One region of the Enterocloster bolteae genome, then DNA from elsewhere that is predicted to be linked to it. Evidence: predicted binding sites of a transcription regulator. Region 1 holds the regulator's gene; each other region holds the start of a gene.
The links. Region 1 encodes Rex, which represses fermentation and respiration genes when NADH is low (regulators of the CRP and FNR family bind a similar motif). Its sites were predicted from a motif close to ATTGTTAANTANTTAACAAT; they were not measured.
Positions count from the first base shown of each region.

Region 2: the regulator Rex is predicted to act here: its motif matches at 4,841-4,860, upstream of CGC65_RS24250 (4Fe-4S dicluster domain-containing protein).
Region 3: the regulator Rex is predicted to act here: its motif matches at 2,303-2,322, upstream of allE ((S)-ureidoglycine aminohydrolase).

Region 1 is NZ_CP022464.2:2,878,554-2,889,368, reverse strand. Features, by position in the region: gene CGC65_RS13420 (bifunctional ADP-dependent NAD(P)H-hydrate dehydratase/NAD(P)H-hydrate epimerase) at 1-345, opposite strand, end outside; gene acpS (holo-ACP synthase) at 305-724, opposite strand; gene CGC65_RS13410 (redox-sensing transcriptional repressor Rex) at 745-1,407, opposite strand; gene abc-f (ribosomal protection-like ABC-F family protein) at 1,571-3,523, shown strand; gene CGC65_RS13400 (hypothetical protein) at 3,546-3,782, shown strand; gene CGC65_RS13395 (MFS transporter) at 3,988-5,244, opposite strand; gene CGC65_RS13390 (M20 metallopeptidase family protein) at 5,241-6,437, opposite strand; gene CGC65_RS13385 (MalY/PatB family protein) at 6,476-7,633, opposite strand; gene CGC65_RS13380 (DUF819 family protein) at 7,741-8,916, opposite strand; gene CGC65_RS13375 (MarR family winged helix-turn-helix transcriptional regulator) at 9,501-9,953, shown strand; gene CGC65_RS13370 (adenylosuccinate synthase) at 10,049-10,815, opposite strand, start outside.
Region 2 is NZ_CP022464.2:5,263,165-5,273,979, forward strand. Features, by position in the region: gene CGC65_RS24230 (GNAT family N-acetyltransferase) at 1-243, opposite strand, end outside; gene CGC65_RS32825 (carbamoyltransferase C-terminal domain-containing protein) at 327-674, opposite strand; partial or broken gene tnpC (IS66 family transposase) at 690-2,223, opposite strand; gene tnpB (IS66 family insertion sequence element accessory protein TnpB) at 2,316-2,675, opposite strand; gene tnpA (IS66 family insertion sequence element accessory protein TnpA) at 2,665-3,006, opposite strand; gene CGC65_RS24250 (4Fe-4S dicluster domain-containing protein) at 3,281-4,732, opposite strand; gene CGC65_RS24255 (SpoIIE family protein phosphatase) at 4,916-6,094, opposite strand; gene CGC65_RS24260 ([Fe-Fe] hydrogenase large subunit C-terminal domain-containing protein) at 6,094-8,127, opposite strand; gene CGC65_RS24265 ((2Fe-2S) ferredoxin domain-containing protein) at 8,130-8,369, opposite strand; gene CGC65_RS24270 (ABC transporter substrate-binding protein) at 8,535-9,716, shown strand; gene CGC65_RS24275 (ABC transporter permease) at 9,741-10,490, shown strand; gene CGC65_RS24280 (ATP-binding cassette domain-containing protein) at 10,505-10,815, shown strand, end outside.
Region 3 is NZ_CP022464.2:3,633,829-3,644,643, forward strand. Features, by position in the region: gene CGC65_RS17065 (bifunctional FdrA/YlbE family protein) at 1-278, opposite strand, end outside; gene allD (ureidoglycolate dehydrogenase) at 294-1,346, opposite strand; gene allE ((S)-ureidoglycine aminohydrolase) at 1,374-2,162, opposite strand; gene CGC65_RS17080 (alpha/beta hydrolase) at 2,395-3,264, shown strand; gene CGC65_RS17085 (NCS1 family transporter) at 3,268-4,641, opposite strand; gene allB (allantoinase AllB) at 4,683-6,056, opposite strand; gene CGC65_RS17095 (NCS1 family transporter) at 6,073-7,434, opposite strand; gene allB (allantoinase AllB) at 7,465-8,874, opposite strand; gene CGC65_RS17105 (oxamate carbamoyltransferase subunit AllH family protein) at 9,116-9,991, shown strand; gene CGC65_RS17110 (ATP-dependent Clp protease proteolytic subunit) at 10,098-10,688, opposite strand; gene CGC65_RS17115 (helix-turn-helix domain-containing protein) at 10,685-10,815, opposite strand, start outside.

The DNA.
Region 1 (10,815 bases):
TTCCTTCTCCCCCTCCTGCCACGGCAGAGTGAAAAGTCCCACGTTGCCTGCAATCTTAAGCTGCGTCCTGAATTCCTCTGTTCCCTTATCCGGATTTCCCACCAGAAATACACGCACCGGATATCCTTTTAGATGAAGCATTCTGGCTGCCGCCACACCGTCGGCCCCGTTGTTGCCGGTGCCGCACACCGCCCAGATTACATCCCCCTTTTCCCACAGGCGCTCCGCTGCCAGGGCCACCTTAAGAGCTGCCCGCTCCATCAGGACCAGGGAGGGGATTCCTATGGTGTGGATGGTGTATGCGTCAATGGCCTTCATCTGTTTTCCCGTTACCAGCATCCTCATTTGGCTGTACCTCCTTTATCCTTCCTTCTCCCACTGCAAACGCCATGGCGTATTCCCTTGTATTGGTGATGGACACCTCCAGACGCTCCATTCCCATCTCCTGAAACCGCTTAAGGGCCCCTCTGTAAAGGCGGACATAGGGTTTTCCCATATCATCCCTGAGCACCTCCACGTCGATGGGCATGAAGGTCCGAAACCCTGTCCCCAAAGCCTTGGCAACCGCTTCCTTCACAGCAAAAGAGCCGGCCAGCTTAGAGGCGGACCCCTTTGCTTGCCGGCTTTCCATATCCGTAAATGTACGCACCACAAAATAATCCTTTTTACAGGCTTTTTCCATGCGTCTGATTTCAATTAAATCTGTTCCAACTCCAAGTATCATGGTGCTGTCTTCCTAAACATTTACTTTAACGCGTTCTTTTTCTCCTCCTGCAGGTCATACATGCTGCTGACCCGGTAGGAAAGACGCATCAGGCTCTCGGACAGGTGCACATTCTCCACCACCACATCCTCCGGTACCACCAAATCCGTATGGGCAAAATTCCAGATAGCCCTGATTCCCGCGTTTACCAGGCGGTCCGCAATCTCCGGCGCCTTTGTCTTCGGGATGGTCAGAGCAGCAATCTGAATCTCATTCTCCCTGATAAACGTTTCCAAATCATCCACGGAGCGAATCTCAATCCCTCTGATGACCAGGCCGATCAGTTTGGGGTTAATATCAAACATTCCCCTGATAACAAAGCCCCTGCGCTCAAAATTCGTATAGTTGGCAATGGCCTGTCCCAGGTTTCCTGCTCCGATGATGATCACATTGTGCTGTCTGTCAATCCCAAGTATTTTGGCGATCTCTGAATAGAGGTACTTAACATTATAACCGTAGCCCTGCTGGCCGAATCCGCCGAAATTATTCAGATCCTGACGGATCTGAGACGCGGTCACTTTCATTCTGGCGCTCAGCTCATTGGAGGATATGCGCTCCACACCTTCCTCTATTAATTCACCTAAATAACGGTAATAACGGGGCAGCCTGGATATGACTGCCTTCGAAATCTCCTTGCGTTCCATGATGTATCCACCTTCCCATTGTGCAATTCTGTCAAAACCTTAATAGTTCTATTATAAACACACGTCAAAAAAATGTCAAACCGTTTACATATGTTCTTGAAAAAATCGTCTCCGTATATTATACTTGGGAGAGCTAAATATGTCGTTTTTAAAGGAGTTTACCATGATTTTATCATGCAGCAATATAAGCAAATCATTTGGAGAGAAACATATATTAAAGCAGGTTTCCTTCCACCTGGAGGACCATGAAAAGGCAGCCATTGTCGGAATCAACGGCGCCGGCAAGTCCACTCTCCTCAAAATCATCATCGGGGAACTGGCCTGTGACGAGGGGTGCGTGGCCCTGAGCAAAGGGGCCTCCATCGGCTACCTGGCCCAGCACCAGGACCTGGACAGCGAGAGCACCATCCACGACGCCCTGCTGGAGGTCAAGCGCCCCATCCTTCAGATGGAAGAACGCATCCGCTCCCTGGAACTGGATATGAAAAGCGCGTCCGGCGAAGGTTTAGAAAACATGCTGGAGGAATACAGCCGCCTGACCCACCAGTTTGAGCTGGAGGGCGGTTATGCCTGCCGCAGTGAAATCACCGGCGTATTAAAGGGCCTTGGCTTTGCCGAGGAGGAATTTTCAAAGCCCATCAACGCCCTGTCCGGGGGCCAGAAAACCCGCGTATCCCTGGGCAAGCTTCTGCTGACCAAGCCTGACATCCTGCTCCTTGACGAGCCCACCAACCACCTGGATATGGAATCCATCGCCTGGCTGGAGACATACCTTAAGACCTACAGCGGCAGCGTAATCATCGTTGCCCATGACCGCTATTTCCTGGACCGGGTGGTGACAAAAATCGTGGAGCTGGACAATGGAACCGGGACCGTGTTCAGCGGCAATTACACGGCCTACAGCGACAAAAAAGCCATGCTTCGGGACGCCAGAATCCGGGCATACTTAAATCAGCAGCAGGAAATCAGGCACCAGGAGGCCGTCATTGCCAAGCTTAAATCCTTTAACCGGGAAAAATCCATCCGCAGGGCCGAGAGCCGGGAAAAGATGCTGGATAAAATCGACCGGCTGGAAAAGCCCATAGACATCGACGACTCCATGGATATCCGGCTGGAGCCGGATGTGGAAAGCGGCAAGGATGTGCTTACCGTTACCGGCCTGAGCAAGTCCTTTGACAGCCAGACCCTGTTCACAGACGTAAATTTTGAAATCAAGCGCGGGGAACGGGTGGCCATCATCGGCAACAACGGCACCGGCAAGACCACTCTCCTTAAAATCATCAACCAGCTGCTGCCCGCCGATGCCGGCGAGATACGTCTGGGCTCCAAGGTGCACATCGGCTACTACGACCAGGAACACCAGGTCCTTCATATGGATAAGACCTTGTTTGACGAAATCCAGGACACCTATCCCAGCATGAACAATACCCAGATCCGCAACACCCTGGCGTCCTTTCTCTTTACAGGGGATGATGTGTTCAAGTTGATCCGCGATTTAAGCGGCGGCGAGCGGGGCCGGGTCTCCCTGGCCAAGCTGATGCTTTCCGACGCCAATTTCCTGCTCCTTGACGAGCCCACCAACCATCTGGACATCACCTCCAAGGAAATCCTGGAAAGCGCCCTGTGCCGTTACACCGGAACTGTACTCTATGTATCCCACGACCGGTATTTCATCAACCGCACAGCCACCAGAATTCTGGACTTGACCGGACAGTCCCTGATTAACTATATCGGCAGCTATGACTATTATCTGGAGAAAAAGGATGTGGTGGAAGCCGCGTTTGCAGCCAGGAACAGCCGTACATCCGCAGTGTCCGGTTCCTCCCAGTCCCCGGACCGGCCGTCCCAGGGTTCCCCAAACGACCTGAAGCTGGAATGGAAAGCCCAGAAGGAAGAACAGGCCCGTATACGCAGGATTCAGAACGAGCTCAGAAAAACAGAGGAGTCCATTCACGCCCTGGAGACCAGGGACAGCGAGATCGACGCCCTCCTCACCCTGGAAGAGGTGTACACCGATGTGCCCCGGCTTATGGAACTGAATAAGGAAAAAGAGGAAATAGCCGGACAGCTGGAAAAGCTGTACCAGAGCTGGGAAGAATTGGCCGAGGAGGCCTGATGCCGCAGAAAGGAGCTGTTCAATGAAACTGAAACGTATATTTGCCCTCTTGGGGGCCGTCCTGCTGGCAGGACTGTTTATTCTGGCCATTGTGCTGGCTGTCATGGGCGCGCCGAAGAATTATCTCATGGCGGTTATCTTCTCCCTGGTGTTCATTCCCATCGTAATGTACGCCATGGGTCTTATGACCAGGGTGCTGAAACCATCCGATCCCCCGGAAGGCATGGATGAGGACGGGGATGCAGGGGATGAGCTGTGACAGCGGGAACCCGGTTCACTGTATAACTACAAAACAAGCTCCCTTATGAAAGACACGTTTCTCTGTCTCTCATGGAGGGAGCTTTTTATATCATGGCAGAACTCCGGGCTGAACCCTGGGCTGAAATCCGGGCTGAACCCTGGGCTGAAATCCGGGCTGAACCCCGGGCCGAATCCCGTGCTGGACTCCGGGCTAAATTTTGGTTTCAGCAGGCCGCCTGTTTTTTCAGGCTGCTTCTCACCAGCCCGTTTACCCAGAACACCCCCATCATGACAACAGACAGCAGGGCCGCGCCCTCATATGGGAAGCGTATATCCGAAGCTCCCGCAGTCCGGGCCATAAATCCCAGTACCAGGGGTGAGGAAAACTGTCCCAGGCTTCTCATGAACATGATGACAGAGCCTGCCGCCAGGGACTCATCCCTCTCACAGGCAATACACGCCTCCGCGTTAAAGGTTCCCACTGCCGAGGCAAGGGCAATTCCAAACAGAACCAGTCCCAGCATGGTCAATGCCAGACTGTTCTTCGCGTACAGGGACAGCAGTCCCCCAATGGAGCACAGCCATATGAAGGTGCCCATATACCTTCCCAGGAGTTTCTTAAGCTTTCCTATGTAAAGCCCTGTCACCAGGGAGCTTACAGTCTGGAAGGACATGATGATCCCCACCTTTTCCCCGCTGATCAGGCCCTCCGACAGAATGATGGAGGAACAGTTGTTCAGTATGGCAAAATAACCTACAAACACCACAAAGGTTCCGGCCCCATAGACCCATGTTTTCCTGATGACGCCAAGATTCCCCCTGGCCCGGCGCGCCCTGTCATCTCCCGCTGCTCCCCCGGCGCCGGTGACCGTCACATCAGGAATATGCTTAAGGCACAGCCACAGACATGGTATTCCAAACAGATACACCAGAAACACCGCCCGCCAGGATATGGCAGCCAGGTACCCGGCCAGCACCATGCATATGATGGATGAGACACTGGACCAGATGACAATGCCGCCATTTAAGCGGTGCTGTTCCTCCCTGGTGAAGAAATAGGACAGCAGCCCCACTGACAGGGGCATCATCAGCCCATATCCGGCTCCAATCAGGATTCTGGTCAGGACCAGGGTATAAATTCCGGAAGCCAGACCGCCCATAAGGCCGCCGGCCAGAAACAGGACCAGTCCCGCAGCGCAGAGCTTCCGGACAGAATAGCGTCTGCTGAGCCATGCAAAGGGAATGGCCACGGCAATTACCATCAGGGACGGCAGGGACACTATCATCTGCACCAGCACTCCGGGCGCATCCGGAAAACTCTGGCGTATGACACCCAGGGCAGGCGATATGCCAGTTCCTACCAGGGCATTGGCCATGGAAAGGCTCAGGATTGCCCACAGCACCATGGACCTGTTTTTCATTTCTGATTCTGTTTTTTTCACTTCTGTCATTTCTACTGCTGCATTGTCTTTCGCGCTCATACATCCTGCCTTTCCAGAAGATGGTACAGTGTGTTAATATAGACAGCCAAAGCCGGAACCATGGCATCCTCATCAATATCAAATCTGGGATTATGCAGACTGGCAGTCAGTCCTTTCTCCTCATTCTTCACTCCGAAGAAGAAAAAGGCGCCTTTGTATTTCCTGGTATACCAGGCAAAATCCTCTGATCCCATCTCAGGCTCCGGACGCTTCATCACCTTGTCCTGTCCCAATACCTCTGCCGCGGATTGGTAAATGGTATCCGTGATATCTCTGTCATTGGCAAAGGAGGGAAACGCAAAGGAATCCTCAAATTCACAGGTGATTTCGTTCATCCGGCTTAAGTCTCTTACAATCTGCTCCAGCCTGCCTGCTATATAGTCCCTCACCTGACCGTCGTGGGCCCGGTAGGTTCCTCCAAAGGTCAGCTCTGAGGGAAGGACATTTTTAGTGGACAGTACCCCGGCGTTTATAGAGCATACCGAGATAACGGCTGTCTTCATGGGCGGTATTTCCCTGGAACCTATATTCTGTATGGCCTGAATCATCTCCATGGCAATGGATATCAGGTCCTTCCCCTTATGGGGCGAAGCCGCATGGCACCCGGTTCCCTTAAGCTTTACCTCGAAAAAATCACCGCTGGCAAAAAAGCTTCCGTACCTGCATCCCATCACACCTGCCGGATATTGAGGCTGGCAGTGGGCTCCGAATATGGCGTCCACGCCGTCCAACACCCCTGAATCCACGATGAGCTTTGCCCCGCCAGGCGCAGGACCTTCCTCGGCAGGCTGGAAAATCAGTTTGACGCATCCGCCGGGAATCTGGTCCCTGTGCTCTGAAAGATAGGATGCCAGCCCCAGCAAAAGGGCTGTATGTACGTCGTGGCCGCAGGCATGGCATACCCCATCCCTGGCAGAGCGGTAAGGCACATCCTTCTCATCCTGCATCCCCAGGGCATCCATATCCGCCCTGACCGCTATGGTATTTCCCGGCCTGCCTGTTTCCAGGATTCCCAGGACAGCGCTTTCTGCAAATCCGGTGTGCACCTGAAATCCCAGCTTCTCCAGCACTCCCGCCACCATGGCCGATGTCTTTGGCAGATGAAATCCGGTTTCAGGACAGGAATGTATATTCCTTCTCCACTCCACCATCCTGTCCCTGTATTCCTGCACCTCATTCAGTAACCCCTGCATCCTGTCACACTTCCTTTCTCAGATCCGCTCACACATCATCAGCCAAATATGGTTTTCAGCCGTTCAAGGCCTTCCTTAAGCATGGCTCTCTGTGTACCGATATTGATACGAAGGAATCCATTTCCTTCTATTCCATAGTGGGAACCGTCATTGGGCGCCACACCTGCCCCTACCACCTTTTCCATGAGTTCCTTCTGGCTTAATCCCAGTGCCGTAAAACCCAGCCACATAAGATAGGTTCCATCCTGGACATATGTCTTTGCCGCAGGCAGGTTCTCCGCCACATACTCTGCCACAAACTGCGCATTTTCATATAAGTACTGATTCAGCTCATCCACATAGGCTGCCCCATGGCGGTAGGCCACCTCAAAGGCCTTAAGTCCGAACAGATCCACTCCCACATGAAACGCGGTGACCACCTTGTTCACCCTGCTATACAGTTCCGGATTCTTGATAATCAGGACAGAGGACTTAAGACCGGCAATATTAAAGGTTTTGCTGGGAGCCATGGCAGTGACGCTGCGCCCCGCCGCATCCTGGTTCACTGTCTGGTAAGGAATATGCTTGTGTCCCGGAAAAACCAGATCCGAGTGGATCTCGTCCGAAAATACCAGAACATGGTAGCGGCTGCACAAATCATTGAGTCTGGTCAGCTCCTCCATGGTCCACACACGGCCCACCGGGTTATGGGGGCTGCAAAGGATGAAGAGCTTAACCCCCTCCTTGAATTTCTCCTCCATGTCCTCAAAATCCATTTCATACCGTCCATGTTCAAGCTTCAGGGATGAGGTCACCAGGGTCCTCTCCTGCTGCTCAATCACCTTAAAAAACGGGTCGTAAACAGGCGTGTTTACCATCACCTTGTCCCCTTTTTCCGTCAGTGCATAGATGATGAAGGAACATGCGCAGACAACGCCTGGAATAGTAATCAGCTCCTCCCTCTTTATGTCAAAGTGATTGCGCGTTCTGTTCCATTCAATAAAGCTCTCGTAGTACCCCTCCGACGGGAACGTATACCCATAGGTCGGATGCTTTGCCCTCTCCGTCATGGCCCGGGTGATCTCCGGCAGTGTCTCAAAGTCCATGTCCGCGATTCCAAAGGGAATCAGATCCTTCCGGCCAAAATCTTTTTCCAGCCGGTCCCACTTAATTACCTCCGTATTATGTCTGTCAAATGTCCTGTCGAAATCATACATGTTTCCTTACCAACCTTTCTTAGTTACTTATCATTTATTGGGACGCATACCCGCAGGATGCGTCCCGCCTGATGGTATCTATCATACCCTCAGGCCCCCTCTCTTGTCTACCCCATCATAAGCAGCAGGTTACACATGCCCAGGCCCACAAAGGTTCCAATCATGGAGCCGATAGCTGCCATGATAACGGAGATAGACTGATAGGATTTACCATAAGCAGCCGCAACCACCGGTGCCGACGACACGCCGCCGATATTGGCGATGCTTGCAATTCCCAGTGTACACAAATCTACCTTCATAAGCTTTGCCACCAGGAACATGATGATTACATGTATCAGAAGCACAGTCACGCCGGACAGGAAGAATACGCCTGCATTGGCAAAGCTCCTTAAGTCCACATTGGAGGATGATACGGAAAGGGCAAAGATAGCCAGCGTTCCTCCTATCAGCTCCAGACCGTTTATATAGCCGAATTCCGTGGTGGTGCCGATGATGACGCCGATGGCTGTCACCATAAGATACAGCCATACCTGGGCGGGCACTGCGGGTATCAGCGCTCCTAAAAAGTCGCCCATATGGAAGCCGAACGCCACAATCACAAGGCCCACACCCATAATCATGAACAGATCCAGAGAAGTAGGAATCTGCTTTTCCCTCTTTGTCTCATCAAGCCTTGAGGCAATCACATCTATTTCCTCGGGTTTTCCGCCTGTCCACTTATTAAACCTGGCGGCAAAGGGAACCATGACAATCAATATGGTCATCCAGGGACGGAATATCAGGTTAATCAGCAGCAGTACATTGGCCAGGTTCTCATCGCTCAGCCCCACTGCCCCGGCAACCGCGTACAGGTTTTCAATGCCTCCCGTAAAGCTGGCGGTCCATGTGCCGAAGGACTGGGGAATCTGCTGCAGTCCCAGAGGACCGGCAAAGCACTTATATACCACCACCATGCCAATGCAGATACTCAGGGTGGTGCACAGGAATACGGCCAGCAGCTTGGGACCTATCTTTACCATCTTCTTGAAATCACACTGCACCGCGATACAGAATACCATGAAGGGAACCATGTATTCCAGGATATTGCTCCTCATGGAGCTGACGGCCTTATTGCTGAAAGACCATACACCAAAGGTATTGCAGCACACAACGATCAGGAATACAATAATGACCGGCGGCAGGAACTTATAAATCTTTAAGGGGTACTTCTTTACAATCCAGAACACAAATGCATTAATGGCCAATAATGCTGCTACAAAACTTAATCCTGATGTTACTAACATATACTTCCCTCCTGTGATTCATAATGATGTACGGTCAAACAGCTTTCCCCTTGATTATATTTTAATATTAAAACTGTTTAACCTTTAAACTATTTACAATAAGAAGTATACTATATTTTTCGCCATATTTCAACATATTTTTATGCAAATTTATATCAACTCGCGGATATTTGTTTCCTTGATTCCGTCATATTATATATATTTGTTATGCAGGCTGTCGCATCAGACCCGTGCCGGACCTGAACCAGACAGATGCGTTCATTGATGCGGGAAATGATCCATTCATATAATGAGATAATATAATGAGAATTAAGTTATGCCAAAAAGGAAAAGCCGGCAGTTTTGTGCCGGCCTGGAGATATGTTAATTATGATTATAAAGATGCTATTTGTTCAAATACTCTATTTACATCCGGTTCTCCATACCCCCAGGTTTGGGATAAGCGTTAAAACAGAACCGTAACCCATGTAGGAGGGGTGCCATTCCAGGTGCCATGAATATGTGTCGAAATTAGGTTGAAATCTTTCCTGTTTTTCCTTATACTAATAGGAGTACAGTTTTATCATTAAATAACCGGGGGAATTATGGAAAAAAAGAATCAAATCCAGGAAACCATATCATTAATCATGAAATATAACCGTCAGATGTATGAGTACGGCAAGGACTTCCGCAGCTACGGTACCGATAAGATGCTTCGCGTGGACCAAATGTCCATCATAAACCTGATTGGTGACAATCCCAAGTGCAATCTGAAGCTCATCGCCCAGTCCACTGACTCCAACATCTCCACCGTATCCCTTCAGGTGGCGCGCCTTGTAAAGCTGGGCCTGCTGGAAAAGCACCGTTCCAGCATGAACCAGAGAGAAATCGTCCTGAGCCTCAGCGGCGAGGGCATGAAGGCCTATGAATTCCACAAGAAACTGGACCAGAACTGGTCTGACACCGTGGAGTCCCTGCTCTCAGGGTATACAAAAGAAGAACTGGCCGTCATCAACGCCTTTCTCCACCAGCTTCTGACCGAGAATCCTCCCATGTAGGGGGATGTTGACAGAATCATGAGGCCATTGACAGAATTTCAAAACAGGACCCATCAGCTGCTGCCTAAGGGTCCTGTTTTCTATATTTCCTTATTCTATTTACGCATAATGATGTCGTCTCTTCCCGGTCCGTTGGACACCATTGAGATGGGAGCCTCGATTTCCTTCTCCACAAACTCAATGTATTTACGGCAGTTCTCCGGAAGATCCCCGTACTTCCTGATGCCGCGGATATCACACTTCCAGCCCGGCAGTCTGGTAAGAACCGGTTTGGCCTTCTCAAGCTTAGCCGTGGTAGGGAATTCCCTGGTAACCTGTCCGTCAATCTCATATCCTACGCATACCGGTATCTCATCCAAATACCCCAGCACATCCAGTACAGTAAAAGCCACTTCCGTGGTGCCCTGAATCCGGCAGCCGTACCTGGTAGCCACTGCGTCAAACCAGCCCACGCGTCTGGGCCTTCCTGTGGTGGCGCCGTACTCTCCGCCGTCGCCTCCCCGGTTTCTAAGCTCATCTGCCTCGTCTCCAAATATCTCACTGACAAAGGCTCCTGCGCCAACCGCACTGGAATATGCCTTAACCACAGTGGTAATATCCTTAATCTCATAAGGAGGAATGCCTGCGCCGATGGCTCCATAGGCAGCCAGTGTGGAGGAGGATGTTACCATGGGGTAGATGCCGTGGTCCGGGTCCTTAAGGGAGCCCAGCTGGCCCTCTAACAGAATTTTCTTTCCCTCCTTAATGGCCTCATGGAGATAAGCGGAGGTATCACATACATACGGCTCAACCATATCCCGGTAACTCAGGAGCTCCTTTATGATTTCTTCAGGATCCAGAAGAGGTTTATGGTACAGATGCT
Region 2 (10,815 bases), 2.4 Mb from region 1:
TCTAAATAACCCTACTATAGTTTTTTCATCCCATAAAAAATAATTTGTTTCAGGTACATAACCACTTGGAAGGTCTATTCCATTTGAATAGTTAATTAGTTTAGGAAGTGAAACTTCCATAAACTCCTCTTTAGAAATATTATGAAGATTGTTTATAAATCCATTTTCATTCAAGGGTAAATCCTTTAAATACAAATACTCTAGTTCGCTATCGTAGGTATTGAGTTTTTTTAGGTATAACATATTATTTTCTCCATGATTACTATAAATAGGTAGCATTAATCCGTAATTAGTATAATTAGAGATGTTTAGGAAAAAATGAATTTTTAAAGAGCTGCCCCTAATGAAACTACAAAGCGTTGATAATTATCGATTTCAATTTTACCTTTTTTAACATCTTTTGTTATAAGATATGGTCCAATAGATAGGGCGTCTAAATTAGTTTTTTCAAAACATTTCAGAGCATCCATAGGTGTTTCAACTATAGGTTCTCCAGCAATGTTAAACGAGGTATTCAATAATATAGGTACACCTGAAAGCTTTTCAAACTCATCTAAAATATTGTAGAGAACTGCATTTTGAGTAGAGGTAATTGTCTGAACTCTTGCAGTTTTATCCACATGAGTAACAGCCGGAATTTCATTGGGTTTAAGGACATTTGCCACTAACAACATATAGGGACTTTCAGCTCCGTGCTTGGGCAGCTCCTCCAACAGATATTTGAAATACTCGTATGGCTTCAGGTTATTCGCTTTGGCAGTTTCAGCTATGCTGTAGGCAATGGCACTGCTCTTTGCTCCGCCGCTCGTATCAATCAGATACCAATTCTTCCTGCCCAGAGTAAAGGGGCGAATACTTTGCTCCGCAGCATTGTTTGTCATCGGGACAGCACCATCTGTAAGAAATACCCGCAGAAACGATTCCTGATTGATGCAGTAGCTGATTGCCCTGCCAGTCTTCATTTTTGGCGCTACGTGACCCTGCTCGTATTTCAGATACGCAAAGAATGCGGCAACCAATGGGGCAACGTTTCTTTTTCGCTGTTCCAGACTCTCTTCGGGAGGCATATCCGCATAACCCTGCTCATACCGGAACATGGTCTGTATAATCTGGAACGCCTTATAGCAGATGGACTCCTGAACGGACCCTTTTTCCTTACCGGCAGACTTCACAACATCGGCAAAGTCCCTTCTGGCATGGGACCAGCATCCGGCAATCGTAAGGTCGTTCCGTTCCCTCGCGATTGAATGGTATACCTCATATCCGTCCGTCACGCAGATGCCACTGCAATCCTTTAGAAACTGTCTCGGATAATCCGCTTTGCGTCCTTTCTGGTATTCATAAAGGACAAAAGGATGTGCTTCCAGTGATCCGGTCCGGTACACCCACAATATAACTCCTGGATCTGGCAGGGCGACCATCCTTTCGTACTTCAACTGGTGTTTCATCTGCGTGGAGGACATGATAGTCATTGAGTTTTTCCCTGAGACGGTCATAAATCCTCTTCAGGTAACAGTCTGAACAGACATTCGCCCAGCGGCACATGGTCGGTTCCGGAAGGAAAACGTTACAGCGCTCGAACTCTTTTACCAGTCGCTGGATTGGCTGTGCATTGACATACTTGGCGTTGTAGATACCTGCGGCGAGGGAAGGCGTCACGATGCTGTTGCGCAGAAGATCAGCGGGACGCTCACCACGCACGAACGTCCTGCCGTCCGTGCTCACAAAGACCTCTACATGATGCTCGATTACCTCAAAGGAGGCGGGATGGAAAGCCAGTCTCTTATAAACTTCATCAGGGAGCTGCTTATATTTCCCATCTGGGAACGCTCTCTGGAGTTGTGCTTCGCAGACGGGATGGCTGACTGTGCTTACGGGCAGATCCTTCAGTTCTTCCCCGCGTTTTCCAATCACCTTTTTTCCGCGTTTATAAGCCTTCTAGTGGATTTCTTCGAAGGTAGGTTCCAGGATATCCGGATTCAAATCAACCGTCATCTCGGTTTCGTTAAACATGAAACCAAGCTGGAAGTGACCCTCCGCTTCCGTCAGGCCCTTTTCGGAAGAACGACCAAACCGATGCTGGCGCAGATGAATGACCTCCTCCGTAAGGATATCAATACTCTGGCTGAGCTTCTCCATGGAGTCCTGAAGTCCCAGATACATCTTGATCAATGTTTGTTTGTCAAGGTTTGATAGTTCTTGTTCGTCCAGTCTTACCGCCATCGTCCAAGACTCCCCCTTCCTGAATTTCATTTAGGAAAGTATACCAGAAACGCTCGGGAAAAGCCACTGATTGATTTGGAAACATTTCCAATTTAGAATACTTGTGTGCAGTTGACCTTTTTTATGGTCGGACGTTCCAGGATCGTCATACCATCAAGAAGCCGCTGGAGTTCAGCCTGGCTGAGCTGCACAGCTTCCTGTTGACTGCGGAGCCATCGGAGACGGCCGGCTTCTATGCGCTTGTAAACAAGGCAGAACCCATCGCCTTCCCAGACCAGCCCTTTGAATCGGTCTGATCTGGTCCCGCAAAAAAGGAAGAGGACATTTTTCTGAAAAGGGTTAAGATTGAACTGTTCCTTTACAAGAGCGGCCAGACCATCGATTCCCTTGCGCAGATCACTTTTACCCGCATAGAGATAAATTGCTTCGAAACCATTCATCTTAGACAACATCGGTCATCACCGCCTTAAGAAAAGCGAGGATATTGTCTGGCGCATCACCGCTGACTTCAATGACGGTATCCGCACGACGGATTCGGAGAGCAACAGCGGAAGAAGGGTCCGCAGGGCAAAAGGGAACCCGCATGAATCCACCGGTATGTTCCATGGACGTCTGGCCTGCCGCAGCCAGCGCTGTATTGCGCAGCTGCCTGAGGCGATAGTAATACTGTGACTCACTGACATTGTTTGCTGCGCACCATTCTTCGATGGATAGGCCGCTGGCACTACGTTCTTGGACCATGGCTTTCCAACTAGCCATTCGTACTTCGACGACCTCGTTCATAGAGAGTAGCATCCTTTGAGTTACTTGAAAAACTTCTAAAAGTTTTCAAAGTTTTTCAAGTAGATTCTTCTAGGAGCCTATTATCTCACAGACTGGGGCTCTAATCAGCCTACTCATTATGAATCACTTACAAGGCATCTATTTCTCACGCCCTGAAAAACACCCATTTCCAGGCCGCAAATTCACTCAATTTCCCCTCAAAAACCACTATATCTTGTGGTTTTATTCTTCATTTTTCTCCAAAACCACAATTCGTCATCTAAACTACCGTAGCTTAATGCCTATGCATCGAAAACTCATCCATAGGATACTTCTTCAGATTCTCCAGCACATGCCTCTCCTCGGCAGACCCAATCAGCTGTTCCCTGGCCTTCTTGGCCTCGGTCTCAGTTTTATGCCGGCTGGGACCTCCTACGCAGCCGCCTACACAGGCCATGCCTTCCACGAAATCTTCCGGAAGCTTTCCCACCTTCATGAGCAGCAATGCCTTCTTACACTCTGCGGCTCCGTTACAGCGGGCTACTTTGACATCTGTGTTTTCATCCATTTCCTTCAGGCATTCCAGTACGGCCGCTGTCACGCCGCCGCCGTTGCCAAAACGCTTTCCAAACACAGAGCTTTCCTGATAATCGTTCTCGGCCGGCTGAAGCTCTACTCCCTTGGCGCGCATCATGGCTCTTATCTCACCAAAGGTCATGGCATAATCTGCATTTCCCTTTACATTTAAATCCAGGCTCTCGCTCTTCTTGGCTATGCAGGGGCCAATAAATACAGTAACCGTATCCGGATCCCCGCTCTTTATCATTCTGGACACTGCGCACATAGGCGACACCGTGGTGGACATATTCTCCAGTAACATTGGAAAATGCTGCTTAATCATGTTCACGAACGCGGGACAGCAGGAGGTAGTCATCTTCTTTCCCTCCTTATGGGCCTGGGCCCATTCTTCTGCCTCATAGGCAGCGGTCATGTCTCCGCCCAATCCCACTTCTATCATGTCCGCAAATCCCAGCTGCTTTAATGCAATTTTCCAGCTGGCCATGGTAATGTCAGGGCCGAACTGCCCCTCTGTGGCAGGCGCCACCATGGCAACCACCCGTTTTCCTGCCTTAATCAGGCGAATCACATCTACCATGAAGGTCTTGGACCCTATGGCTCCGAACGGACAGCTATGGATGCAGGCTCCGCACTGGATACATTTCTTCTCATCAATCACGCAGATGCCATACTCATCATAAGTGATGGCATCCACCGGACAAATTTTCTTACACGGACGCTCCAGATGGGCAATGGCGTTATAGGGACAGGCCTGTGAGCACTTGCCGCATTCCTTACATTTGCCGGGCTCGATATAGGCCCGCTCACGTCCCATGCTGATGGCTCCGAAATTACAGGAGTTCTGGCAGGCCTTTCCCATACATTTACGGCAGTTGTCAGTTACTATGTAGGATGCAATGGGACACTCCTCACAGGCAGCATTGATAACCTGGACCACATTGGATGTGTCCTTCCCGGTTGGACATTTTCCTTCTGCCAGGCGGACCCTCTGCCGGATAATTTCTCTTTCCTTATAAATACAGCAGCGGTAAGTCGCCTGAGGCCCTGGTATCATGGAATATGGAATCTGCTCCCGCTTCTCGTCCAGATTCCCTTCCCATGCAGCTTTAGCCACCTCGTAAAGTACATCATGTTTCAAACGCAGGATTGTCGCATCATTGGTTACCATCTTTTTCTCCTCCTTGTTACGGGCACTTGGAGACCGTCCTATGGTCTCCTGCGCATTACATATCATTGGCTTATCCCATATATGTCTGCTTCTATATCACAATTCGAGTTTGTTAAAATTATATCAACACTAGAAATCTACTATATTTACCCTGAAAAAGCAAGTATTAAATGACATACAACATTAGTAATATGTCACCACTACTGTCTTTCCCATCTCCTCAATCACATGCCTCAGCTGTTCCACCAGATTCTGGCGGATACCCAGGTCAAAGGGAAGTCCCGGATTCTGGTACGCACTGTTGATTGCCTTCCCCACATACAGGTGCACCTCCGTGCAGTCCTCTATGAGCACCTTGGCCACCATAGAACCCCCGTTGGGCTTATCCAATTCATGAAAAAATTCTTCGGATACAGTCTCATTTTTCACATACCTGCGAAGCAGCTGAAGTACCCGGTTAAGGGTAAGAACTCCCTCCGTAACCAAATCCACACCTTCCATGTATGCAATGGGAGGTATCTCCGGATCCACATAATCCAGTGATACATCCAGTTTCTTCCCCAGCACCCTGGACACGATAGTGGCGCTGGTTCCCCCGCATACAATGGTCCTGGCATTGGGATCATCCATAAAATCCTGGACCATACGAACGTCGTCTTCCGGATTCCTTGCAGGTCCGGTCATAAGGTGAACAGGCTTGCTGTCAATAATCCGCATGCACGCCACCGTAGTATCATCCCCTGGACGGAACTGATACAGCTCGTCACAGGCCCTGCTGATGCTGGCGGCCAGACGCATGGCCGACACGGTCAGAGGATACTGTCTCACTGCATAGTCCGCAATGTCCTGCCACAGCCATCCAAAGTTCAGCAGTTCACCCACCCCTGCATGGATGGTGCCGTCGCTCATGAGAATCAGGGCATCGCCTTTTTTGACCTTGAACCTGTATTCATTGATTTCCTTGCCCTGCATGACCCGTACATTTTTCGGAATCTGCATAAGCTTTCCGTCCCGGATAAATATGCATCCGGGATTATCATATTCCACCAGATACGCATCCCCGTTGTGGTATACCTGCAGTATACTGAAGGTGGAATAAGCCACCTGCCTGACCTGACAGATGGGGAGAGTCTCACTGATGGTATCCACACACTCCTCCAGGGTAGCCCCATTAAGGAACATGGTTCCTAATATCTTAGAGGTCAGCGTGGACAGGATATTGGCCTTGACTCCGCTTCCCATACCGTCCGCCAGAATCATGATGTTGGAATCCTCGGTCTGCAAAAGCTCTACCTTGTCCCCGCACAGGATTTCGGTGTACTTGTTCAGGCTTTTATATGCAACATCCACTGTAATTCCCATTATTTACCTCCGTTGCCGCCTGGTTTCTTTAAATCCACATTGCTCAGATGGACATACCCGGACTTTCCCCCGCCCGGATTGGCGCTGCCTATATGGACATACCCCGTAGGCTTTTTCTGTTCACCGGCATTATCTGCCGGATTCCCGGCTCCTGATGCCGGTTCTGATGCCGGCCCGGTTCCTGATATCTGTCCGGCTTCCGCTCCGCCGGAGCCCCCGGCTGTCATGACACCCTTTAAGGGCACGGCTCCGCTTCCCAGCTGTACGCCAGGAATTTCCCGCTCTCTTTCTCCCCCGGCATACCCGGCATCGCTGCCATCCTCCAGCAAGGAGTGGCACAGCTTGGTCAGGGTGGTTTTTGTCTCGGCTGTTGTCTCTCCCAGCAGACCTGCTATCTCCTGAGCCACCATCATCTGTTTGTGGATGACCTTCTGGGCCAGATCTATGGTTTCCAGCTTTCTCTCATATTCTTCCTGGGCCAGCTCCTCCTCACGGGTTATGTCTATGAAGGTGGCCAGGACTGCATTTTCCTTTTCTATGTACACAATGTTCTGCAGGGTGGAAAGATTATATTCCGGATAATTCACCCGCTTGCCGTGGATGTTCTGGTGTGTATCAAATACCCACTGGAAGTTCACTGGGTCGATAAGTTCATACAGATACATCTGCAATGCCTGGGAACGGGTCCTTCCAAAATATCTCTCGCCCACATCCGAGTACTCCATGATGCGCATGTCATCTCCCACAATCAGTACGATGTTGGGTGAAGTCTCCATCACCAGGTTGGCCATGGATTCCGCCTTTTCATGCATAAACGGGATACACATGCTTACCTCTGCCTTGTGCTGGAATACGGCAATGGCCTTTTCACGGCAGGTAGGGTAACCGCAGGCGCCGCAGTTCAGCTCATCCTCCGGCTTCAGTTTGTTGGTCATTCGCAGGATTTCCCGTATCTGTTCCTCCGTAGGCTGGGGGTCCCTGGGGGAATGGTCCTCGAACTGCTTCCTGAAATTCACATTTTCCCATACCGGCTCCATCTGCGTTTCCTCAGCCGGCTCCCTGCAGATGCTCTCCTCCATGTCCAGCTTAACCTTAAACCTGGATATAAACTCCTCATCTACCGTGGGGCCTTTGATGCAGCCGCCGGAACACATATTCATCTCTATAAAACAGCCCTTGATTTCTCCCCGGGACATACTCTTGCACAAATCAATACAATTGTCTTCCCCGTGGACATAGAACTTTCTGTATCCATCCCCCTTCTCCTCGGTAGCCAGCACGGAATTCACCACGCCGTTGGTCACAGGATACAGGCGGTTTACCTTTGGGTCAAATGCGGTAAATGGCCGGTCTTCACAGTCCCCGATTACGATGTCTTCTTCCTCCAGCCATTTGTTTATGTCATTAAAATTTAATACAGCATCAATATAGCCCTCATGCCTCAGGTCCATGGCTTCCTTCTTCTTGGCAATACACGGTCCAAGGAACACGACCTTCACATCACATCCAAGTTCTTCCTTCAAAAGCTTTCCGTGGGCAATCATGGGAGACACAACCGGTGCCAGGCAGGGTATAAGCTGTGGATAGTAGATTTCCACCAGGTCATTAGCACTTGGGCAGCATGTGGTTATAATATTCTCCATCTTGTGCTCTGCCAGAAGCTTCGTATACTCAGCCGTCACAAAAGCAGCTCCCTCGGAAGTCTCTCTCACATCCTCGAATCCCAGGCGCAGCAGAGCCCCCCGCACCTGACCGATTGTCTTGTATTTTAATAAACCCATATAGGACGGTGCTATGGACACCACCACACGCATGCCTTCGCGCAAAAATCCGCGAACCATGTTCAGGTCGCTCTTAAGGGTTTTTGCTGACTGAGGACAGATCTTCAGACAGTGACCGCACAGGATACACTTGTCCGGCATGATGACCGCCCGCTCATCCTTGACCTGGATGGCCTTTACCCCACAGTAGCGGACGCATTTATAGCAGTGTTTGCACTTTGTGGCTTTGAAATCTATGATTTCCATGCCCATAATCAAAGTCTCCCCTTTATCTCATTTTCAAAAAATTCTTCTGTATCTTCCGGCTTCAGGGAATACAACTCGCCCTCCACCGTCACGCACACTCCATGGTCACAATTTCCGGAACAGAACGCACCGTTTAAATCCACCTTATCAGACAGGCCGTTCTCATCCACCAGCTTCTGGAGCTTACTGATAATCTCTCTGGATCCCTTTAAATGACAGGCGCTTCCAATACATATCGTTACTTTCATCCCTTATTCCTCCACTATCTGCGTGTATTATGGGCTCACCCCAAACCATGGCTTCATTATCTCACATTGTGATATTTATATCAATAATATTTCTCAAATATTTTATAGAAAAGACAGGGCTGTTGTGCTATAGTTAATGATATTTACGAGAGGAGTTGAAGTACTATGAAAAAACATGTTTCTTTACTTTTAATAGCATTTATGGGTATCTCCCTGGTGCTGGGCGGATGCGGCAAGAGCACCTCAGGCACACCTGCCACAGAGGCTCGGACGGAAGCCCAGGCCGGGACACAGACGGAAGCCCAGGCCGACGCACAGACCATAAACCAGAACGGTGAAAAAGCCTCCCAGGACCAGGCCTCAGAAAGCGCTTCCGGCGCAGTGTCCTCCTCTGAATCCGGTTCCGGCGATGAACTGAACACGGGTTTTGATGAAAACAAGCTGACCTGTCAGGCAGCCATCCGTGTAGGCTCTCTAAAAGGCCCTACCTCCATGGGACTTGTATCCCTGATGGACAAGGCTTCCAGGGGCGAGACCTCCAATGTTTATGAATTTACCATGGCCGGCAAGGCTGATGAACTGGTGGGCAAGATTGCAAACGGCGATCTGGATATCGCCCTGCTGCCTGCCAATGTTGCCAGTGTACTCTACGCCAAGACCCAGGGAAATATCACGGTCCTGGATATCAACACCCTGGGTGTCCTCTATGTGGTTGCCTCAGATGATTCCATTTCCTCCATGGCTGACTTAAAGGGACGCACCATTTATATGACAGGAAAGGGAACCACCCCTGAATACGTCATGAATTACCTTTTAAAGGAAAATGGTCTTTCTACATCTGATGTGGACCTTCAGTTCAAATCCGAGGCCACAGAAGTGGCGTCCCTGCTAAAACAGGATTCCAGCGCCATCGGAGTTCTGCCGCAGCCCTTTGCCACTGCTGCCTGCATCCAGAACCCTGACCTAAAAACAGTGCTGGATTTAACAGAACAGTGGAACATGCTGAACAAGGACACCGGAAGCATGCTGGTGACAGGAGTTACCCTGGTACGCAGCGATTTTCTCAGGGAAAACCGCTCCCCTGTTGCAGACTTCATAAAGGACCATGAGGCCTCCACCCTTTTTGCCACAGAACATGCGGAGGATGCATCCAGGCTGATTGCTGAGCAGGGTATTGTGGAAAAAGCCCCCATTGCCCAGAAAGCCCTTCCCTACTGTAATATTGTATGTCTGACCGGTCAGGAGATGAAGGACGCATTGAGCGGTTACCTCTCCACCTTACATGAACAGGACCCAAAATCCATCGGCGGACAGATGCCCGGAGATGATTTTTACTATATGCCCTAACCCCTAACTGCGGAGACATCCCTCATGAATCAACCTACAAATCACATCACACGAATACGTAAATATCTGGTTTGGCTGTTCTGGATTGCAGTATGGCAGACAGCCAATCTCCTGATACACAACAATATTATATTCGTAGGCCCTCTGGACATGGTAAAGGCCCTGGCAGAACAGGCGGCGGACCCGGCCTTCTGGGCCACCATCCTGAATTCCTTTGCCAGGATAAGTCTTGGATTCCTGGGGGCCTTTGCCCTAAGCATCCTCCTGGGAAGCCTGGCCTACCTCTTTCCCCTGGTAAAGGAGCTGCTGGACCCGGTCATGCTTCTGATTAAATCTGTTCCGGTTGCCTCCTTTGTTATCCTGGCACTGATATGGATTGGCTCCCGCAACCTGGCAGTATTCACCTCTTTTCTGGTGGTGGTGCCCATGGTCTATGTGAGCACTCTGTCCGGGCTGAAACACACGGATAAAAAACTGCTGGAAATGGCCCGAGTTTTCCGTATGCCCATGTGGAAGCGCATCCACTATATCTATGTGCCAGCCCTCCTTCCATACCTTGTAAACGGGTGCCGTACAGCTCTTGGTATGAGCTGGAAATCCGGCGTGGCCGCGGAAGTCATCGGCATACCGGAAGGTTCCATCGGAGAACAGCTGTACTACTCCAAACTGTATCTTGACACGGCCGGGCTATTTGCCTGGACCTTTGTCATCATAATAATCAGCGCATTGTTTGAACGTTTTTTTCTTTATCTGCTAAAGAAAATAAAGCATTAAGGAGCGTGTATGGAATGACCCTGGAATTGCAACATATTTCCAAATCCTATGACGGGCTGCCCGTATTAAAGAACCTGAACCTGTCCTTTCAGCAGGGCCAATGTTATTGTCTCATGAGTCCATCCGGTTCAGGCAAAACTACTCTGCTGCGCATTCTCATGGGGTTGGAGCAAGCAGACCATGGCTTGATACTGGCAGACGGAACCCCCCAGGACATGAGTTCCCTGCCTGCTTCCGCTGTCTTTCAGGAGGACCGGCTCTGCGAATCCTTTTCTCCGATTGAAAATGTAGCCATGTGTGCCGGCCGGTCGCTCAAGGCTCCCCG
Region 3 (10,815 bases), 760 kb from region 1:
GAAGTGGACTGTTTCTTAAAGAACGCCTCCACTTCCTCCATGATCACGTCAAGCAGCCCGTCGTCATCCACATCAGCCACTACCACCATATCATTGGCGGACGCCTCCTCCAGCTCGCTGGTACTGAGGCCGCTCTGCCTGTAAATGTCCTTGTTGGCAGGAGTTGCCATCATGATGGAAACCTTCTTTACACCTTCTATGGAAGAAATCTGGTTAGTCAAAAGCATAAGGACTACAGAATCATGATAACTCCCTTTTTTTACTATGGTTTTTAACATACGCTCCCCTTCTCCTTATTCGGCAAACCTGTTTTTGTGGTCATATTTATCAAAGTGTACCTTATCGCTCTTTAAATACTCATAGATTTCATCAACTATCTCCACGCCGCCCGTGGCATAGGCTTTATCCCGCCTCATGACTGCGCGCTCACCCGGATAATACACCTTATCAAAGCCTTCTGCGGCCGGCATCTCTCCCAGCTCATCAAGCACCTGTGACATGGACGCCTTGAATGCGTCTAATCCCACGAATCTGGACGGATCCATGACAATGAACATCTGTCCCAGCTCCCTGCCTGCCGACAGGTCATGGTACATCGAACTTACATGCTTCCCAAAGGGAACTCCCAGAAGCACGCCCGAGAAAATGTCCACCATCATCATCAGGCCGTATCCCTTGGCGCCTTCAATTGGTACCAGGGCATTCACAAGGCGGGAATCCGTAACCGGACGTCCCTTGGCGTCCACTGCCCATGTGTCGGGAATGGATTCATGCCTGGAGCGTTTGTCCAGTATCTTGCCCCATGCCTGGACCGTGGTAGCCATGTCGAATACAACCGTTCTTTCGTCAGCCGTGGGGGCTGCAAAGGAGATGGGGTTGGTACCGTAGTAAGGCTCTATCCCGCCGTACGGCACTGCCATCGGATCGGACTGGCAGCATGCAATCGCCACCAGATCCGCCTTGGCGGCCATTTCCGTATAATAACCAATGGAGCCGCTATGGGAAATGTTGCGGATGCCAACCACTGCGATGCCGGACTTCTTTGCCATCTCGATGGCCTTTTCCATGGCCAGCACAGACGCCACATATCCGCAGCCGTTGTCCCCTTCAAAGACAGCGGAACAAGGTCCTGTCTCCCTCCACTCAAACTTCGGATCAACCGTGATGCCGCCCTTGGCAATCCTCTCGCTGTAATACTCCACGCGCACAGCCCCGTGGGAGTGATAACCCCTTTCGTCAGACCAGGTGAGGACATCAGCCGTCATATCCGCATGATCCGCCTTCAGCCCCGCCTGCATCAGCTTATTTTTCATTAACCCCTTTAACTCATCATGGGAAAGTTTCATATCTGCACCCCGCTTCTTCTCAATATTCTATAACTGCACGTCTCTGTTGCAATCCTTGGAGTAAATATACGCGAAATCCTCTTCACGTCCCACCGCATAACATGCCTGCGGGCAATATGCGTCCAGGAACATGTAATCTCCGGCCTTTACCGGTACCCAGTCATTGTCAGCCCTGTACATGCCTTTGCCTGACAGGAAATACATTCCGTGCTCCTGGATATGTGTCTCCACGTAGCCGTGGGACGCTCCCAGCTTGAACTTCAGGATGTGCATGTTCATATCAAATCCGAAATTACCTGCTGCCGGAAGGAAATCCTTGATGTGGCAGTTGTCCATTCCCTCATATTCTGTCCAGGGAATATCATTGGCATTTCCCACTACCGTAAATGCGCTGTATCCCTCAATCTTCTCATATCTGCGCTTATATACATACAGCCTGGCTTCTTTGCCGCTCTTGTTTTCAAAGGAAACCTTAACGCTCTCAGGGGAGAAGATATAACCGCCCTCGGTAAGGCTCTCTTCCTTGTCGGCATTCTTGACAACCACTTCGCCGGCCAGTACATAAATGAACGTCTCCAGACCTTCACCGCCAATGCCGCTGTTTTTTCCGCCTTCCTTTACCGTAACCAGATAATCCGCAAAGGTAGCTCCCATGGCAGGTGATCCCAGAATGGTTACGTCGCAGTTCTCATAACCAGGGATGCTGTTCTTAACCAGACCGTCCGGTTCCAGCAGAACATAATTTTCTTTCTTGATTACAGAACGTGTTGCCAGTAATTCCTCTCTGTATCCTACCTGATCATTTAAATAACTCATATTTACTTCCTCGCTTTCATTCTTTGTTAAAGGCCTTTTTGGGTCAACTTTTTTATATTTATATTATTGCAAAACAACGTTCTTTTTTCAATTATGTATTTATGCAAATCTCCCTATGATTTTTATCCATTTTATACCCTATTGCTAATTTTTTCACATCCCACTTTTTTCCGGTCTCATGTTATAATATCTTTAAATATAACTCATCTATTACACAAAGGAGAACACCATTATGACGGAAAAAAGAGAGATAAACCTGGAACATCCAGCTTATCCAAAGTATGCAACTGTATATTCAGAAAAGGATACAGATGCAAAAGCCTGTATCCTTTACTTCCATGGGGGAGGGCTGCTGTACGGCAGCAGGGAGGATCTGCCCCGCAGGCATATAGATACCCTGACCCGGGCCGGATATATCATCGTATCCTACGACTACCCCCTTGCGCCCGCCGCCAGGCTGGATACCATAATGGGTGATGTCTGTTCCTCCATCACCCATTACATAAATCATCCCGAAATATACTGCGGACGCAAACTCCCGTTCTTCCTGTGGGGCCGTTCCGCCGGAGCATATCTCTGCCTCTTAGCCGGGGCCAAAGGTAACCTGCCCGCCGTGCCCGCTGGGATCCTCTCCTACTACGGATACGGATTCCTGTGCGACCACTGGTATGAGACACCCAGCGGATTTTACTGCTCCCTTCCGGCCGTGGATGCGTCCTGCCTGGAACAGGCCGGTGCTGACCTCCACACGGCCGGAAGCCTGGACACCCACTACAGCATTTATGTATATGCAAGACAGACCGGATCCTGGCGTTCCCTTCTGTATGAAGGCAGGGATAAATATTTCTATCTGGACTACACCCTGCGCGCCTGCACCGCCCTTCCCTGCCCCCTTTTCTGCGTTCACGGCACCCGTGACAATGATGTGCCCTACGGGGAATTCCTGGAGCTGTCAAACCGTTTCCGCCCATGGCAGTTCATCGCCTCCTGCGATGGCCACGACTTTGACCGGGATGAGGAAAACCCGTTTACGGAAAAACTGCTGGACGAGACACTGGCATTCCTGGAGGAGAACCTGAAGCTGTCGCCGGCCCAGTGCTGATAACTAGCCTTCCTGCTCCTGGAAAATGGTTCCTGTGCGGAATGATTTTGCGCTCTTCATGTTCTTCATCAGGAAGTAATACACAAGTCCCGTGGGAATCAGGCTCACATACCAGGACAGCTGTACGATGACCAGAGAGCAGAGGGAGCCGATGACGATGGCTATGATGGCCGCCCAGTTGATTCCCTTGAACACGCCCTGCTTGTCATACATATGATTGATATTCAGCTTCTTTTTCCGGAGAATGTAATAGTCCACTGCCATTACGGCAAAAATCGGGCCCAGGAATGCGGAGTAGAACTGGGTAAACAGGCTTAAGCCCGCTGCCGAATCATCTGTCACCAGCTTCCACGGCATACAGCATGCCGAGAGGATTCCTACCAGGATGGTGGCGTGGGACCATTTCATGTGGAATGATTCCATCAGTACATAGGATGGCGGAACGATATTGTTCAGCACATTGGTTGTGACCTGGGCAAATGCAATAAACAGCAATGTCACTACTGTGAGGAACTTGCTTCCCATGGTTGTGGAGAACACCACAACCGGGTCGCTGTTGCCGGTAGCAGCCGTCACAAGCAGCCCGATCAGTCCCATAAACAGCGTTACAGGCAGAATGGCAACCGTGTAGATACTTCCGGTAAAGGTGGGTCCCACCTTCCCTTCCAGGTTACGGGAATAGTCGGATGCATTGATGATCATGGTTGAATAGATTCCCAGGAAGGAGGTGGTGGCTGCCCAGAAAGGCATGCCCCATGTTCCCTTGATTCCGGAGAACACATCATCAATCTCAGTTGCGAACTGTGTCTTGACCACATACAGCATGTAGGCCAGTATTGCGATGATGAATACACAGGAAATATTTTCCAGCCATTTGATACCCTCAAATCCCTTGATGGCCAGGGCAACCTGCAGCATTGTAAACAGGGCATAGACCAGGGGAAGGTTGCTGAAACCGAACAGGATGCTCAGACAGCTGTTGATGGCTCCCGCTCCCACCCAGCTCTGGAAACCAAACCAGATAATGGCAGGAATACCTCTTAACAGGCCGGGCACCTTGACGCCGGTGGTGCCGAAGCTGCTCCGAAGCTGTACCGTGTAAGGAATACCGTACTTATGCCCGCAGTTGCCAATGATTACCAGGGCCACCGCGATGACCAGACATCCGATAACCATGGCAAGGATGGCCTGCCCCACTGTCAATGCCCCTATCAGGCCGGCGCCCATGGAGAAGGTACCGATGGATACGCACCCTCCCATAAAGCTTGCCGCGTAGGAAAGGGGCCCCATAATACGTTTTTTCGTCGGCTGCAGATCCGGATCCACGTTCTTTACCAGTTCCGGATTTAAATTCAAATTTTCTACCATATTACTCATACTTTCTCCTTTTCCGGGGAGTGTCTGAAAATCACATTCTGTCAGCTCAGTCTCCTGACCAGGGTCCCCACACCTTTTTCTGCTGTAATCTTTCCGTCTTCAGCCACCACATTGCCGCGGATGATGGTGCATACAGGCAGTCCCCTGCCCTTCATTCCCACAAACGCGGAAATCTTGTTTACATACAGGAGGGATTCGCTTGTAATCTCCCACTCCTTTTCCGGGTCAATAATCACAAGGTCCGCGTCAAATCCCGGAAGTATGTCACCCTTTTTCCCGTATATGCCGAATGCTTTTGCCGGATTAAGGGCCATGGCTCTTGCCAATACCCTGGGATCCACGCCCCGCTTTACGCATCCCTCGTTAAACGCTACCTGGAAGCCGCTCTGGATACCGCTGATGCCGCCCCATACGTCAAATACATTCTCGATTTTATTTCCCAGAATCTCTTTGAATTTCTCATCGTAGGAGCAGGGAGAATGATCACTTGCTATACCGCTGAAGGTACCGTCCTCCACATAGGCCCAGAGACGGTCCACATCTTCCTTGGAACGCAGGGGAGGCGCGCATTTGAACAGAGGTCCGTTGGCAAGGACATCCTGGTCCGTCAGGCTCAGATAATGAGAACATGTCTCCGCCGTCACATCATAGCCCGCCTGCTGGGCCTCCTTTATCTTCTGGGCCACTTCGGGACTGCTCACATGGCAGATATGTACCTTGCACCCCGTTGCCTTGGCAATCTCAATCATATCCACCGTGGCAACCATCTCCGCAATCACCGGCCTGGAATCCAGAAAACCCTGCCAGTCCATACGTCCTTCTCTTTTCATCCTGGCTTCCTGCCATTTAATCATGGAAAAATCTTCGCAGTGGAAGCCGGCACGTCCGCCAAATTCCTTAATCCTCTCCATGGCTTCATAGGCCTGCCCGTAGTTTAAGGAGCTGTAATCAGGTGATACCGGTCCGATAAACGATTTGAAGGCAACACAGCCCTTCTCATGCAGGCCTTCCAGTTCGTCAAAATTATCCGGCACCAGGCCGCCCCAGAAGCAGTAGTCCGTATATGCGTTACAGTCCACCTTCTCCACTTTTCTGTCAAAAATTGCCGCGTTCGTCATGGCCGGTTCATTTTGAAGGGGCATGTCGATGATGGTGGTATAACCTCCCATGGCTGCCGCCGCTGTCCCATGTTCATAATCCTCCCGCCATTCATACCCCGGATCATTGAGGTGGGCATGGGTGTCAATGGCTCCTGGAAACACATATTTTCCTTTTGCGTCAATCACCTTTGCAGCCTCCGGCTCCTGTCCGGCCTCCAGCAGGGCGGCAATCCTGCCGTCCTTTATGCCGATATTCCCCTCTGTCACTGCCTGGGCGGTAACAATCCTTCCATTTTTCACTAACAGATCATACATAAGCTTTGCCTCCTATTTACTTCTCCAGGGAAGTTCCTTTCCTGAAACGTTGGCAGGACGGCATATGCTTCATGCAGAAATAATATACCAGTCCTGTAGGTATGGTTGCCGTAAAGAAGGATATGTCTACATTGACAAGTCCGATTACCGCGCCCACTGCCGTTGCAATGATGGCAGCCCAGTTGATTCCTGAATGGGTTCCGTTATCATCGTAGAGGTCATCCAGGGCCGCTCCTTCCATCTTTCCCCTGTGCAGGATGTAGTAATCCGTGATCAGCACGGCAAAGATCGGGCCAAAGAAAGCGGTGTAAATCTTAACAAACAGATCCAGTCCTGCCGCGGAGCTGTCGTTGGTCAGGATCCACGGACAGGTACATACAGCCAGGACTCCCACCAGAATCACGGCCGTCCTGTGCTTCATCTTAAATGCGTCCATAAACGCATAGGCAGGGGGCACCACGTTGCTGGCCAGGTTGGTGGTCATCTGGGCAAAAAGGATGAATCCAAGGGTTGCCACCAGCAGCACCTTGTTATGTACCATCTGTGAAAATGCGTTGATAGGGTTTGCAATCCCTGTTGCCGTGGAAGCCATTGCGCCGATAAGTCCCAGAAGGACAGTGGTTGGTACCATGGCAATAAAATAGGCAACACCGCGCTTTCCTACGGAAAAACCGCCCTTTAACTCTCTGGAATAGTCGCCGGCATTGAGCATAACCGTGGTGCTGTTGCCAAAGAAAGCGATGATGGCAGCGATGAACGGCATTCCCCATGAACCCTTCCTGCTGATGAGCTTATCACCAATCACGCCCCAGTACTGGGTCACGCATACAAATAACATATAGAGCATGGCGCTGACGATTACCACGCCGCCGATGTTCTCCACCCATTTGATTCCGTGGAAGCCCTTTACTGATAATATAATCTGGACCACCTGGAACAGTAGGAAGAACAGCACAACATTGTCATATCCGAATATGGCAATGGATATCTGGTTGATGGCGGAGCCGCCCAGCCAGGTCTGGAATCCGTACCATACAATAGCGGGAAGCCCACGGATCATAACTGGTACAATGTTTCCCTTTGTGCCGTACGCGCTCTTAAGCTGAACCGCATAGGGCGCGCCTGATTTGTAGCTGAAACGGTCATTTGCACAGATGCCGATAACCAGTATGGTGGATCCAATCAGAACCGCCAAAAATACCTGCATCAGGTTAAGCCCCTTGTCCAGCTGGGCAGACCCCATGGTCAATGTGCCGATGGAAATACATCCTCCCAGCCACAGCATCAGGTAGGATCCCCACCCCATAATACGGTCCTTGTCCTGAATCGGCGCCAATGAATCTGTTTGCTTATTTACTTCATTTTTTACATCGCTCATAATATCACCCCTTATTTTCTTCTCCTCGTATTAACAGTCATGTACCGGTGTCACGTATTCCCCGTAGCCCAGAGCGTCTTCCCTATAGGTTCCGCCGGAGGCAACCACCTTGCCCCGGATGATGGTGCATACAGGAGCGCCCTTTCCTTCCAGACCGTCGAAGCAGGATACATGCCCCTTGGTCAGCAGTTCATTCTGGCTGCATTTCCAGGCTTTCTCAGGATCAACAATAACAATGTCCCCGTCAAATCCCAGCTCAAAGGCCCCCTTCCGACCGTAGAGGCCGAATACCCTGGCCGGATTGTAGTCCATCACCCTGGCAATCAGGGTGGGGCTTAAGCCCTTCTTGTTTACCACCATGTCAAACATCATGGGCAGGAAGAACTGGATGGAGTTGAGACCGCCCCATGCATGCCAGATATCCTTTGTGGAATTGTCCTTTTCCTCATCCGCAGCCGGTGAGTGGTCGCTTCCCACACAGGATAATGTGCCGTCCAGAACATAATCCCACAGCCGTTCCATATCCTCTTTCCTGCGCATAGGCGGCGTACACTTGGCCGGAGCGCCCTTCTCAAAGACAAAGTCCTCTGTAAACCCAAGATAGTGGGGACATGTCTCAGCCGTAATGGGAAGCCCTTCGTGGATGGCGTCCTTTACAACCTGCGCCACCATGGGGTGGCTCACATGGCAGATATGCACTCTGCCCCCGGTTGCCCTGGCCATGTCAATCACATTTTTAGTGGCAACATACTCGGTCCACACATCATGGGAATCCAGGAAATCCCTGATTTTCTCTTCGCTGGTCCTTCCGGTTTTTGCCTTTGCCTCCTTTTCCCGTTCCAGTACCTGACCGAACTCTTCACAGTGGAAACCGCACAGGGCCCCGTACGGCTTTAAGATTTCCAGAGCCTTTCTCACATTGCCCATGTTCACGGTTGGGAACAAATCGCCGTTGGGGCAGGTAAACCCTTTGAATGCAGCCACGCCGCATTTGTGCAGGTCCACCAGATCCGCCATGTTGTTCTTCACCGAACCGGGCTGATTGTCATAATCCCCCACAATACCGCCCCACAGGGCAAAATCCACATAGGAGTGCTTGCTGATGCGCCCCATCTTCAGGTCAAAGATTTCCTTATTCATCAAAGACGGATCATTGTTCAAGGGCATGTCAATCAGGCAGGTACAGCCAGCTGCCGCAGCTGCCCTGGAACCGGTCTCAAAGTCCTCCCTGTATTCAAATCCCGGTTCATTCAGGTGCGCGTGGCAATCAATGATTCCCGGATATATGTAGCATCCCTTTGCATCTATCACTTCTTTTGCAGCCGCCTGCGACCCCTTGGCAAGAAAGGCAGCGTAGACCCCGTCTTTTACCGCAATATCAGCTTCATAAATCCTGTCAGGGGTTACCAGCTTTCCGTTTGTTATTACTAAATCATACATTTTTTACCTCCTTACAGACTGTAAATCGTTGACCGTTTCAATACTTACGTTGTATTTTATTAGATACACAGTCAGAAAACAATGACGAGAAAGCGGGGAAAAATTATGTTTTTTTGTCTATCATGTATAAAACTTTATTATTTCAAATTTTGTTTTTGTGTTTTTTTCGATAATCTGGTAAAATTTATTGTTGAAGCATTGTTATAAGTGCAACAAACAGCATAGCACAGGGAGAAAGCAAATGTATCCTACCATCACCGCCATTGCCGCCTACGCAGCACAGCAGCTGGAGGAGTGCCGTCTTTGGACGGTCCACTCCGTCTACAAAAAAACAGTGAATCTTCAGGCAGGAGAGCGCCTTCTGGCCCTGCAGGCCGCATCCTCTCCCATGTCTCCTATCAGCATCATAACAGACATGGATGTCAGGGCTTTTGAAGTTCTACCGGTTAAACCAGGCCAGCAGGTGTCCATTGCCGGCAGCCGCATTATAATATCCTCTCCGGAGCACACAGTGTCTTTTGGGTGCCTGCCGAAAAAAGTCTGCTGCACCCGGTTAACCTGCCCGCCCGGGCCGTTTCCCTGCAAAGAGCTTCTTTCACAGATCCGTCAGGCCGTCGCCAGCTCGCAGGCCGGCATATTCCGGCTTCTGTTCTGCGATTCCACGGAAGGACAGGCGATTACAGGCAAAGAGGAATACAGCCTAATTCTGGCCGCGGCCAGAAGCCGAATCCTCCAATGCAGCGAATGTCTGGAACAGCATTTGTACGGAGATGCTGCCAAACACCTGGCAGGACTCATTGGACTGGGAATAGGCCTTACGCCCAGCGGTGATGATTTTCTGTGCGGGGTGCTGGCAGGACTCATCCTGCGCGGAGAAGAAAGCCATCCATTTGCGCACGCTCTCTGCCAGGAGATAACTTCCCGCCGTTTTGATACCAATGATATCAGCCGCGCCTTTTTGGACTGCTCTGTGCAGCACCATTTCAGCCTGGCTGTCAACAGCCTGACAGACCTTCCCTCTGCCGATAGGATTTTAAACGTATTCTCAGCCATTGGGCATTCTTCCGGCATTGATACTTTATGCGGGGTTGCGTACGGGCTCTCCGCAGAGGTATAGGGATGTGGTTCAGACACAACAAAAGCGCAGGCTTCTGTGTCCTCCCCGGAGGAGTATCACGGCACAGTGCCTGCGCTTATATATATCCTATTATATTTCAAAGTTATTACCGCCTTGTAAGGATAGAATCAATCAGTCCATACTCCAATGCCTCCTCCGCGCTCATGAAATTATCCCGCTCCGTATCCCTGGCTATTTCCTCCTCGGAGCGTCCTGTATTCACCGCCAGAACACGGTTTAAACGCTGCCTGCTTTTCTGCATGTAATCCGACATAATTTTAATGTCGCTGGCAGGGCCCTGGATTCCATTTCCGTGTATGGCGGGCTGGTGTATCATGATTTCGGAATTGGGAAGGGCCATGCGTTTTCCATGTGCTCCTCCTGCCAGCAAAAAGGCCCCGAAACTGGCTGCCAGTCCAAGGCAGATAGTTGAAACGTCGCATTTAATATACTGCATGGTATCATATACAGCCCAGCCAGCTGTCACAGAACCTCCCGGACTGTTGATGTACAGCTGGATATCCTTGTCCGGATCCGTGGATTCCAGAAACAGCAGCTGGGCTATAATAAGGCTGGCAGAGGTGTCGCTGACCTCCTCGCCCAGAAAGATAATACGGTCCGACAGAAGCCTGGAATATATATCATAGCTTCTCTCTCCTCTTCCTGTCTGTTCAATCACATAAGGTATGGTGCTCACGCTGCAATCCCTCCCATTCCTCTGTCACAAACTCCATATATTGTAAAACAGGAAGCTTGATGCATTTGAATCCGTTTCTTTGCAGGCAGATAGATCCCCCGTTTTCTGTACGCTCCGGGCGGACATA